DNA from 2 places in the Streptomyces sp. AC627_RSS907 genome. Region 1 is predicted to be linked to the other one. Evidence: riboswitches for the same ligand, from Rfam matches in the RefSeq annotation. Region 1 holds a riboswitch; the other holds the start of a gene.

Region 1 (5,299 bases):
GCAAGTGGTGATCGAAGAGACCCTCCTCGAGGCCGAGGAGAAGATGGAGAAGGCCGTCGTGGTCGCCAAGGAGGACTTCGCCGCGATCCGCACCGGTCGTGCGCACCCGGCGATGTTCAACAAGATCGTGGCCGACTACTACGGCGCGGTGACGCCGATCAACCAGCTGGCCTCGTTCTCCGTGCCCGAGCCGCGCATGGCCGTGGTGACGCCCTTCGACAAGAGCGCGCTGCGCAACATCGAGCAGGCCATCCGCGACTCCGACCTGGGCGTCAACCCCAGCAACGACGGCAACATCATCCGGGTGGTGTTCCCCGAGCTCACCGAGGAGCGCCGCCGCGACTACATCAAGGTCGCCAAGGCCAAGGGCGAGGACGCCAAGGTGTCCATCCGCTCCGTGCGCCGCAAGGCCAAGGACGCCATCGACAAGCTGATCAAGGATGGCGAGGTCGGCGAGGACGAGGGCCGCCGTGCGGAGAAGGAGCTCGACGACACCACCGCCAAGTACGTCGCCCAGGTGGACGAGCTCCTGAAGCACAAGGAAGCGGAGCTGCTCGAGGTCTGATGAACGACTCTTCCTGGGGAGCGCCGCCACAAGCCGGGTACTGGGGGCCGTCCGACCAGGGACCCGTCCAGGGCGTTGCCCCGGCGGGTCCCGCGTACGATGCGCACTACGCGCAGCAGACTCGCCCCATGCCCGTAGTGCCCGACGTACCCGACCACGGCGGAGACCAGGATGACGACCGGGGGGCCGCTCGGCTGAGCGGTCCCCTGTTCCGAGACGAGCCGTCGCGCGACGACACGCACCGCGGCGCGAACCCGTCGGCCCAGCCGTATGGGGCGGTGCCGCAGAATCCGGAGCCCATGCCCGACGCCCCGCAGCCGCAGCCGCAGAAGAAGAGCGCGGGGCGCGACCTGGGTGCCGCGATAGGGGTCGGTGTCGGGCTCGGCGTGGTGATCGTCGCGTCGCTGTTCGTCGTCAAGGCCGCCTTCGTCGGTGTCATCGCGATAGCCGTCGTGGTGGGCCTGTGGGAGCTGACCAAGCGGCTGGACGAACGCAAGGGCATCAAGGCGCCCCTCGTGCCGCTCGCGGTCGGCGGCGCGGCGATGGTCGTCGCCGGGTACGTGCGCGGCTCCGAGGGCGCGTGGGTCGCCATGGCGCTCACGGCGCTGGCGGTCCTCGTGTGGCGGATGACCGCACCGCCGGAGGGCTACCTCAAGGACGTCACGGCCGGCCTGTTCGCGGCGTTCTACGTGCCGTTCCTGGCCACGTTCGTCGCGATGATGCTGATGGCGGACGACGGACCGTGGCGGGTCCTGGTCTTCCTGATACTGACGGTCGTCAGCGACACCGGCGCCTACGCCGTCGGCTGGCGCTTCGGCAGGACGAAGCTCGCCCCGCGCATCAGTCCCGGCAAGACCCGCGAGGGTCTGCTGGGAGCGGTGGCGTTCGCGATGGCGGCGGGCGCGCTGTGCATGCAGTTCCTGATCGACGACGGCACCTGGTGGCAGGGCCTGCTGCTCGGCCTCGCGGTCGCCGTCAGCGCCACACTGGGTGACCTCGGCGAATCCATGATCAAGCGAGACCTCGGCATCAAGGACATGGGCACGCTGCTGCCGGGCCACGGCGGCATCATGGACCGGCTGGACTCACTGCTGCCGACGGCGCCGGTGGTGTGGCTGCTGCTGGTGATCTTCGTCGGCTCGGGCTGACCTCGCGCGCGACCGTGCCGGGCCCTCGTCCTCCTGCGGGACGGGGGCCCGACCGCTGTCCGGCCCACGGGGCTCCAGGGCCAAGGGTGACACCTGCCGGATCATGGGCCGACCGGCCACCCGTGTGGATCTGCGACACTGGTTGGGTCATGCCTAAGCCCGGAGAACTCACATTCGTCGCCCCGCGCGGAGCCAAGAAGCCGCCGCGGCACCTCGCCGACCTCACGCCCGCCGAGCGGAAGGAGGCTGTCGCCGCGATCGGTGAGAAGCCGTTCCGTGCGAAGCAGCTCTCGCAGCACTACTTCGCGCGGTACGCGCACGACCCCGAGCAGTGGACCGACATCCCGGCCGGCTCCCGCCAGGGGCTCCAGGAGGCGCTGCTTCCCGAGCTGATGTCGGTCGTCCGGCATCTGTCGACCGACGAGGGGACCACGCGCAAGACGCTGTGGAAGCTGTTCGACGGGACGCTCGTCGAGTCCGTGCTGATGCGCTACCCGGACCGGGTGACCATGTGCATCAGCTCCCAGGCGGGCTGCGGCATGAACTGCCCGTTCTGCGCCACCGGCCAGGCCGGCCTGGACCGGAACCTGTCGACCGCCGAGATCGTGCACCAGATCGTGGACGGGATGCGGGCGCTGCGCGACGGCGAGGTCCCCGGTGGACCCGCCCGGCTCAGCAACATCGTGTTCATGGGCATGGGCGAGCCCCTGGCCAACTACAACCGCGTCGTCGGCGCCGTCCGCCGGCTCACCGACCCCGAGCCGGACGGACTGGGGCTCTCCCAGCGCGGCATCACGGTCTCCACGGTCGGCCTCGTCCCCGCGATCCACCGCTTCGCCGACGAGGGCTTCAAGTGCCGCCTCGCCATCTCGCTGCACGCGCCCGACGACGAGCTGCGCGACACGCTCGTGCCCGTCAACACGCGGTGGAAGGTGCGCGAGGTCCTGGACGCCGGGTTCGAGTACGCGGCGAAGTCCGGGCGCCGGCTGTCGATCGAGTACGCGCTGATCCGCGACATCAACGACCAGGCCTGGCGCGGTGACCGGCTCGGGCGGCTGCTCAAGGGCAGGCCCGTGCACGTCAACCTCATCCCGCTCAACCCCACGCCCGGCTCGAAGTGGACCGCGTCGCGGCCCGAGGACGAGAAGGCGTTCGTGGAGGCGATCGCGGCGCACGGTGTGCCGGTGACGATCCGGGACACCCGTGGGCAGGAGATCGACGGGGCGTGCGGTCAGCTCGCCGCGAGCGAGCGGTAACCTGACGGGCATCAGTACAACTTCATATTCCGAAGTACATCTTCATATTCCGACAGGGGAGCGCCACAGCGCTGAGAGTGCGGCACCGGCCGCAGACCCTCCGAACCTGGCCCAGGTCATTCTGGGTAGGGAGATCGGTCATCACTCGAGCTGTTGCGCCCTGCCCGGGACCCTCACCAGGGGTTCCGGGCAGGGCCGCGTCTTCTCCTGGTCACCCAGGAGGAATTCAGTGAGCATCACCAAGAAGGCCGCCGCCCTGGTCGTCGGGCTCGGCATGGTCGGCGGCCTGGCCGCCTGTGGATCGTCGTCCGACGGCGACGGCAAGGGCTCCGGCGACCCCAAGACGGTGACCCTGGTCAGCCATGACTCGTGGGCCGCGTCGAAGGACGTCATCGCCGCCTTCGAGAAGAGCTCCGGCTACAAGGTCAGGGTCCTGGAGGACGGCGACGCCGGGCAGGCCGTCAACAAGGCCATCCTCACCAAGGACAACCCGCAGGGCGACGTCTTCTTCGGCGTCGACAACACGCTGCTGTCACGGGCGCTCGACAACGGCCTGTTCCAGTCGTACGAGCCCAAGGGCTCCGACATGATCCTCCCCGAGTACCGGGTCGACCAGGGCAAGCACCGCGTCACGCCGATCGACACCGGCGACATCTGCGTCAACTACGACAAGGCGTACTTCGAGGAGCACGGGCTGACCCCGCCCGACTCCTTCGACGACCTCGCCGAGCCCGCGTACAAGGACCTCCTCGTCACCGAGAACGCCGGCAGTTCCTCGCCCGGCCTCGGCTTCCTGCTCGGCACCGCCGCGAAGTACGGCGACAAGGGCTGGGAGGAGTACTGGAAGAAGCTGAAGGCCAACGGCGTCAAGGTGGTCGACAGCTGGGAGCAGGCCTACAACGAGGAGTTCTCCGGCTCGGCCGGCGGGAAGAAGGCCGGCGGCGACCGCCCGCTCGTCGTCTCCTACGCCTCTTCGCCGCCCGTCGAGGTGGTCTACGCCGACCCGAAGCCGGACACCGCGCCGACGGGCGTCGCCGCCGGCACCTGCTTCCGCCAGGTCGAGTACGCGGGCCTGCTGACCAACGCGAAGAACCCCGAGGGCGGCAGGGCGCTGCTCGACTTCCTGATCGGCAAGGAGTTCCAGGACGACATGCCGCTGAACATGTTCGTCTACCCGGTGCGCGAGGCCGCGCAGGTGCCGCCGGAGTTCGTGAAGTACGGGCCGCAGGCCGAGAACCCCCAGACCATGGACGCGCAGAAGATCGCCGACCACCGTGACCAGTGGGTCAAGTCGTGGACCTCGCTCCTCCTGAAGTGACCAAGGACAAGACCGCCACCGCCCGGTGGCGCGGGAGCGCGGCGCGGCTCGCCCTGATGGCCGTGCCCGTCGCGTTCTTCGCGGTGTTCTTCGCCTACCCCGTCGCCGCCATCCTCGCGCGAGGACTGGAGGTGGACGGGGCCTGGCGGTTCGGGCGCATCGCGGACGTCTTGGCACAGCCCGACGTCCGACACGTGCTGTGGTTCACCACCTGGCAGGCGCTCGCCTCGACCGCGCTCACGCTGCTGATCGCCCTGCCCGGCGCGTACGTCTTCGCGCGCTTCGACTTCCCCGGCAAGCAGGTGCTGCGGGCCGTGGTGACCGTGCCGTTCGTGCTGCCGACGGTCGTCGTGGGCACGGCGTTCCTGGCCCTGGTCGGGCGCGGCGGGCTCCTCGACGAGCTGGGCGGCGTACGGCTGGACACCACCGTGTGGGCGATCCTGCTCGCCCACGTCTTCTTCAACTACGCCGTCGTGGTGCGCACCGTCGGCGGACTGTGGGCGCAGCTCGACCCGCGCCAGGAGGAGGCGGCGCGGATGCTCGGAGCGTCCCCGCTGAGGGCCTGGCGGCAGGTCACCCTGCCCGCGCTCGCGCCCGCCGTGGCCGCCGCGGCGCTGATGGTGTTCCTGTTCACCTTCACCTCCTTCGGGGTGGTCCAGATCCTCGGCGGGCCGACCTTCTCCACCCTGGAGGTGGAGATCTACCGGCAGACCTCGCAGGTCTTCGACCTGTCCACGGCCGCCGTGCTGACGCTGATCCAGTTCGCGGCGGTCTGCGCCATCCTCGCCGTGCACGCCTGGACGGTCCGGCGGCGGGAGACGGCCCTCAGGCTGGTGGACGCCGCCGGTACCGCGCGCCGGCCGCGCGGTACCGGCCAGTGGGCGCTGCTCGCCGGGGTCCTGGTCACCGTCGCCGTGCTGCTGGTGCTGCCGCTCGCCGTGCTGGTCGAGCGGTCACTGGGCGCGCCCGGCCTCGGCTACTACCGGGCGCTCACCCGGGAGGACGGCGGCGC
Region 2 (5,299 bases), on a different contig from region 1:
GTGATGAAGTGCAGGCCGGGAACACCCTCGGCCAGCAGCCGCGCGCAGAACTCCGTGGCGAACTCGATGCCAATGGAGCGTACAGCCGCCGGATCGTCCTTGGCTGCGAGGATCCGCTCTTTCAGCCCGGCCGGGAACGAGGCGTTGCTGAGTTTTGGCAACCTTTCCAGCATCTTCACGCTGGTCACCGGCATGACCTCGGGAATGACCGGGGTCTCGCAGCCGGCCGCCGCGACCCTGTCGCGCAGGCGCAGGTACGACTCGGGCTGGAAGAACATCTGCGTGATCGCGTAGTCGGCACCGGCCCGGCACTTGTCGACGAAGTGGGCCACGTCCGTGTCCCAGTCGGCGGAGCGCGGGTGCATTTCGGGGAAGGCCGCGACGCCGACGCAGAAGTCGCCCGACTCCTTGATGAGCCGGACCAGTTCGGCGGCGTAGGTCAGGCCCTGCGGGTGCGGGACCCACTCGGCCGTCGGGTCGCCGGGCGGGTCGCCGCGCACGGCCAGCATGTTGCGGATGCCGGCGTCGGCGTACTGGCCGATGATGTTGCGCAGCTCCGCGACGGAGTGGTCGACGGCGGTGAGGTGGGCGACGGGCGTCAGCGTCGTGTCGGCGACGATCTGCTGGGTCTCCCTGACCGTGCCCGCGCGGGTGGAACCGCCCGCGCCGTAGGTCACGGAGACGAAGTCCGGGGCGACCGCCTCCACCCGCCTCAGCGCGCTCCACAGGTTCTTCTCACCCTTGGGCGTCTTCGGCGCCGAGAACTCGAACGAGTACGTCGTCTTGCCTGCGGCGAGGATGTCACGCACGGTGCGTGCGCGATCAGTCCTGGTCGATGCGGTTCCGAGGGCCATACGGGCAGGTTAGCCAGGGGGCGGCGGTCACCCAACCGGATGCGGGGTATCTGTCCGCATTGTCGGGTTGTTGTCCACCCCTTGGACACATGCCGCGGGCACGCGCCCACGGCCGCGCCTACGCCTGCCGCAGCCGCTTCGCGAACTCGGCGGCCGCCGCGCCCGGGTCGTCCGCCGCCGTGATCGCGCGGACGACGACGACGCGCCGGGCGCCCGCGGCCAGCACCTCGTCGAGGTTGCCGAGGTCGATGCCGCCGATGGCGAACCAGGGGCGGTCGGTGCCCAGGGACGCCGTGTACCGGACCAGGCCGAGGCCCGGCGCGTGGCGGCCCGGCTTGGTGGGGGTGGGCCAGCACGGCCCCGTGCAGAAGTAGTCCACGCCCTCCTGGGCGGCGGCAGCGGCGGCCTCGGACTCGGCGTGCGTGGAGCGGCCGACGAGGACGTCGTCGCCGAGGACGGCCCGGGCCGCGGGCACCGGGAGGTCACCCTGCCCCAGGTGCAGTACGTCGGCGCGGGCGGCGTGGGCGACGTCCGCGCGGTCGTTGACCGCGAGGAGCTTGCCGTGGCGGGCGCAGGCGTCGGCGAAGACCTCCAGGTGCTCCAGCTCCTCGGCCGCCTCCATGCCCTTGTCACGCAGCTGCACGATGTCGACGCCGCCGGCCAGCACGGCGTCCAGGAACTCGGGCAGGTCGCCCTGGGCACGGCGGGCGTCCGTGCACAGGTAGAGCAGGGCGTCGGCGAGCCGGCTGCGAGCGGTCGAGGCGGTGACGGGCATGCGGGTGTCCCCCCGGGGTCGGTTTCGTGGCCCCGCGGTGGGTCCACGCGGCCTTGGTTCGTGCTGCGGACGGCCCGCGGCCCCGGCGCACAGGCTGCGGACGGCCCGCGGCCCCCGGCGCACGGGCTGCGGGCGGCCCGCGGCCCGGTGCCGGGCGACGGCCGTTCGCGGCCGTGACCCACGGACACCGGACCGCCCCGGACCGCCCCGGACCGTACGCCGGGCGGGGTGTCAGGTCAGACGGCGAGCGCCTGGGCGCGGCGCTTCACCTCCGTGCCGCGGTTCTCGCTCAGCGCCTGCGCGGGCGTACCCGGCAGGCTCTCGTCGGGAGTGAAGAGCCACTCCAGCATTTCCTCGTTCGTGAAGCCGTCGTCCCGCAGCAGCGTCAGGGTTCCGACCAGGCCCTTGACGACCTTGTCCTCGTCGATGAAGGCCGCGGGGATGTGCAGCGCGCGGTTCTCACCGCGCCGTACGGCGATGAGCTGGCCTTCCTTGATCAGCTGGCGTACGCGGGTCACCTCGACACCGAGCATCTCGGCGATGTCGGGGACGGTGAGCCAGGCAGGCACGAGAGCATCGATCTTTGCGTCAATCTCGGTCACGTTCCCAGCCTGCCATCTGGCACTGACAGTCGGAAACCGGACCCGTCCGACCCGGGCCGCGGACCGGGCGGACGGACTACGCCGTCGCCGCCTTCAGCGGCCTCGCCGGGTCGGCCACCAGCCGCGGGTCCATCGTCGTGCCCGCCTGGATCAGGCGTCTGCCCTGCGCCAGGTCGCGTGGACGGCCCACCGCCAGCAGAGCGACCAGCCGGTCCTCGCGCAGCCAGCAGACCGTCCACGCGGGGCCCTCGGGGTCACCGCGCCACACGGTGGCGTCGGCGGCCGTGTGGTGACCGGCGTACTGGACGAAGCGGCCGAACTGCTCGGACCAGAAGTACGGCACCGGGTCGTAGACCGCCGGGGCCTCCCCCGCGGCGGCGCCGATGATGTTGGCGGCGACCGTGCGCGGGCCCTGCAGGGCGTTGTCCCAGTGGTGCACCAGCAGCCGCTCGCCGTAGCGGCCGGAGGGGAAGGACGCGCAGTCGCCGACCGCGTAGACGTCCGGCGCGGAGGTGCGCAGGCGGTCGTCGGCCAGGACGTCGCCGTGCGTGCCGAGGCCGACGCCGGAGCCGGCGAGCCAGGCGGTGGCGGGCCGGGCACCGATGCCGACGACGACCGCGCCGGCGGGCAGCCGCGAGCCGTCGTGGAGGACGACGTGACCGGCCTCCCCGGCGTCGCCGGGCTCGACGCGCTCCACGCGCGCGTGCGTGCGCAGGACGGCGCCCGCGTCGGCGTACCAGGCGGCCATGGGCGCGGCGACCTCGGCGGGCAGCGCGCCGGCCAGCGGCCGGCCGGCGGCCTCCACGACGGTCACGGCGCAGCCCGCCTCGCGCGCGGCGGTCGCGAACTCGGCGCCGATCCAGCCGGCGCCGACGACCACGATGTCGTGCTGCCGGGCGAGCACCGGGCGCAGCCGTTCGGCGTCGTCCAGGGTGCGCAGCAGGTGCACGCCGGGCACGCCCTCGGCGCCGGGCAGCCGGATCGGCACCGCGCCGGTCGCGAGGACGAGGGCGTCGTACGGCACGGGGCCGGCGGAGGTGTCGAGGAGGTGTGCGCCGGGGCGCACGCCCAGGGCCTCGCAGCCGAGCCGCAGCGTGATGCCGAGCGCCTCGAAGTCGACGTCGAAGGCGGAGCCCTCGGCCGTGCCGAGCAGGACGGCCTTGGACAGCGGGGGGCGGTCGTACGGCTGGTGCGGCTCCGCGCCGATCAGTGTCACGGCGCCGGTGAAGCCCTGCTCCCGCAGGGCGACCGCGGTCTGCACCCCCGCCATGCCCGCGCCCACGACGACCACGCGGCGCTCCGCGTCCGCGTCCGCTTCCCGTTCCTGTCCCCGTGCCCGCGTCTGCTCGCTCACCCGATCACCATAGACACCTGGCGGTTCACCGGTCAGTGCGCGGGCGCGGTGAGCTGCTCCACCACGCTCGTCCCACTGCCCCGCTGCGACTCCCACTCCCACGACTCCTCCAGGCGCACCCGTCCGTCCGGCAGCTCGACGACGGTCGACACGCAGTGTCCCGACGAGGTGCTGCCGTCGGTCTTGAGCTGTACGTACCGGAAATCGAGCCGGTCGCCCTCCCGGGTGCCCACCAGACGGCCGCGGACGACGTCGCCGCCCTCGTACTCGGCCCACACGGCGCCGTCCCGCTCGTGGTAGAGGAACCGGGTGCGGGTACCGACCTGGCCGGGCGCCTGGTCGGCGACGGGGGCGAGGACGAGACCGTCCAGTGAACGCGCCACGGGTGGAGGCTCCCTTACAAGTGGGCTGCTCTGCGGGCTAGGGTGGCCACCGTAAAGCACTCGCGGGAGCCCGGACGCACCGGGCTGAGAGGGAGGCTGGCGGCCTCCGACCGTACGAACCTGATCCGGGTCATGCCGGCGAAGGGAGGGGCTGGACGCCCATGTCGTCACCTCGCACACCGCGTGCCGCGGACGTCCTCGTCGTCGGGGGCGGCGTCATCGGTCTGGTCACGGCCTGGCGGACCGCGCAGCGCGGGCCGGTCACGGCCGTCGTGGACCCCGAGCCGGGCGGCGGGGCCGCCCAGGTGGCCGCCGGGATGCTGGCCGCCGTCACGGAACTGCACTACGGCGAGGAGACCCTGCTCGCGCTGAACCTCGCGTCGGCCCGTCGCTACCCGGAGTTCGCGGCGGAGCTCACCGACCTCACGGGTCACGACCTCGGCTACCGCCGGTGCGGCACGCTCGCCGTCGCCCTGGACGCCGACGACCGCGCCCACCTGCGGGAACTGCACGCGCTCCAGCAGCGCTCGGGACTGGAGTCCGAGTGGCTGTCGGGGCGCGAGTGCCGACGCCTGGAGCCGATGCTCGCACCGGGCGTGCGCGGGGGGCTCCGGGTGGACGGCGACCACCAGATCGACCCCCGGCTCCTCGCCCGCGCCCTCGTGGCCGCCTGCGAGCGCGCCGGTGTGGTCTTCCACCGGACGCGGGCCGAGCGGCTCACCGTCGCCGGGGACCGGGCCACCGGGGTGGTCACCGCCGACGGCAGCGTGCTCGAGGCCGGGCAGGTGGTGCTGGCCGCGGGCAGTCTGAGCGGACGGCTCGCGGGCGTCCCGGACGACGTGCTGCCGCCGGTGCGGCCCGTGAAGGGGCAGGTGCTGCGGCTGACGATGGAGCGGACGCACGGACCGCTGCTGAACCGGACCGTGCGCGCCGTGGTGCGCGGCAACCACGTCTACCTGGTGCCCCGGGAGAGCGGCGAACTCGTCGTCGGTGCCACCAGCGAGGAGCTGGGCTGGGACACGACGGTGACCGCGGGAGGCGTCTACGAGCTGCTGCGCGACGCCCACGAGCTGGTTCCCGGCATCACGGAGCTGCCCCTGGCGGAGACGCGGGCGGGCCTGCGCCCCGGCTCCCCGGACAACGCCCCGCTGCTCGGCCCCTCCGGGCTGGAGGGGCTGCTGCTGGCCACCGGGCACCACCGCAACGGCGTCCTGCTCACCCCGGTCACCGGCGACGTCATGGCGCACGCCCTGACGACGGGCGAGCTCCCGGCCGAGGCCCGTCCCTTCACCCCGCGGCGCTTCAGCGCCGCCCCCGCACTCTCGGAGCAG

Evidence for each region. Region 1 has a riboswitch for thiamine pyrophosphate ahead of KUM32_RS11340 (thiamine ABC transporter substrate binding subunit). Riboswitches for the same ligand answer to the same signal wherever they lie in the genome.
Region 2: another riboswitch for thiamine pyrophosphate. It lies ahead of thiO (glycine oxidase ThiO); the one in region 1 lies ahead of KUM32_RS11340 (thiamine ABC transporter substrate binding subunit).

What each region holds. Positions count from the first base shown of each region.
Region 1 covers NZ_JAGMUE010000042.1:30,857-36,155, reverse strand. Annotated here, with positions in the region: gene frr (ribosome recycling factor) at 8-565, shown strand; gene KUM32_RS11350 (phosphatidate cytidylyltransferase) at 565-1,713, shown strand; gene rlmN (23S rRNA (adenine(2503)-C(2))-methyltransferase RlmN) at 1,863-2,969, shown strand; TPP riboswitch at 3,014-3,119, shown strand; gene KUM32_RS11340 (thiamine ABC transporter substrate binding subunit) at 3,199-4,287, shown strand; gene KUM32_RS11335 (iron ABC transporter permease) at 4,344-5,299, shown strand, end outside.
Region 2 covers NZ_JAGMUE010000084.1:57,395-62,693, forward strand. Annotated here, with positions in the region: gene metF (methylenetetrahydrofolate reductase [NAD(P)H]) at 1-854, opposite strand, end outside; gene thiE (thiamine phosphate synthase) at 973-1,629, opposite strand; gene KUM32_RS19285 (Rv2175c family DNA-binding protein) at 1,866-2,231, opposite strand; gene KUM32_RS19290 (NAD(P)/FAD-dependent oxidoreductase) at 2,308-3,585, opposite strand; gene KUM32_RS19295 (hypothetical protein) at 3,618-3,968, opposite strand; TPP riboswitch at 4,021-4,132, shown strand; gene thiO (glycine oxidase ThiO) at 4,130-5,299, shown strand, end outside.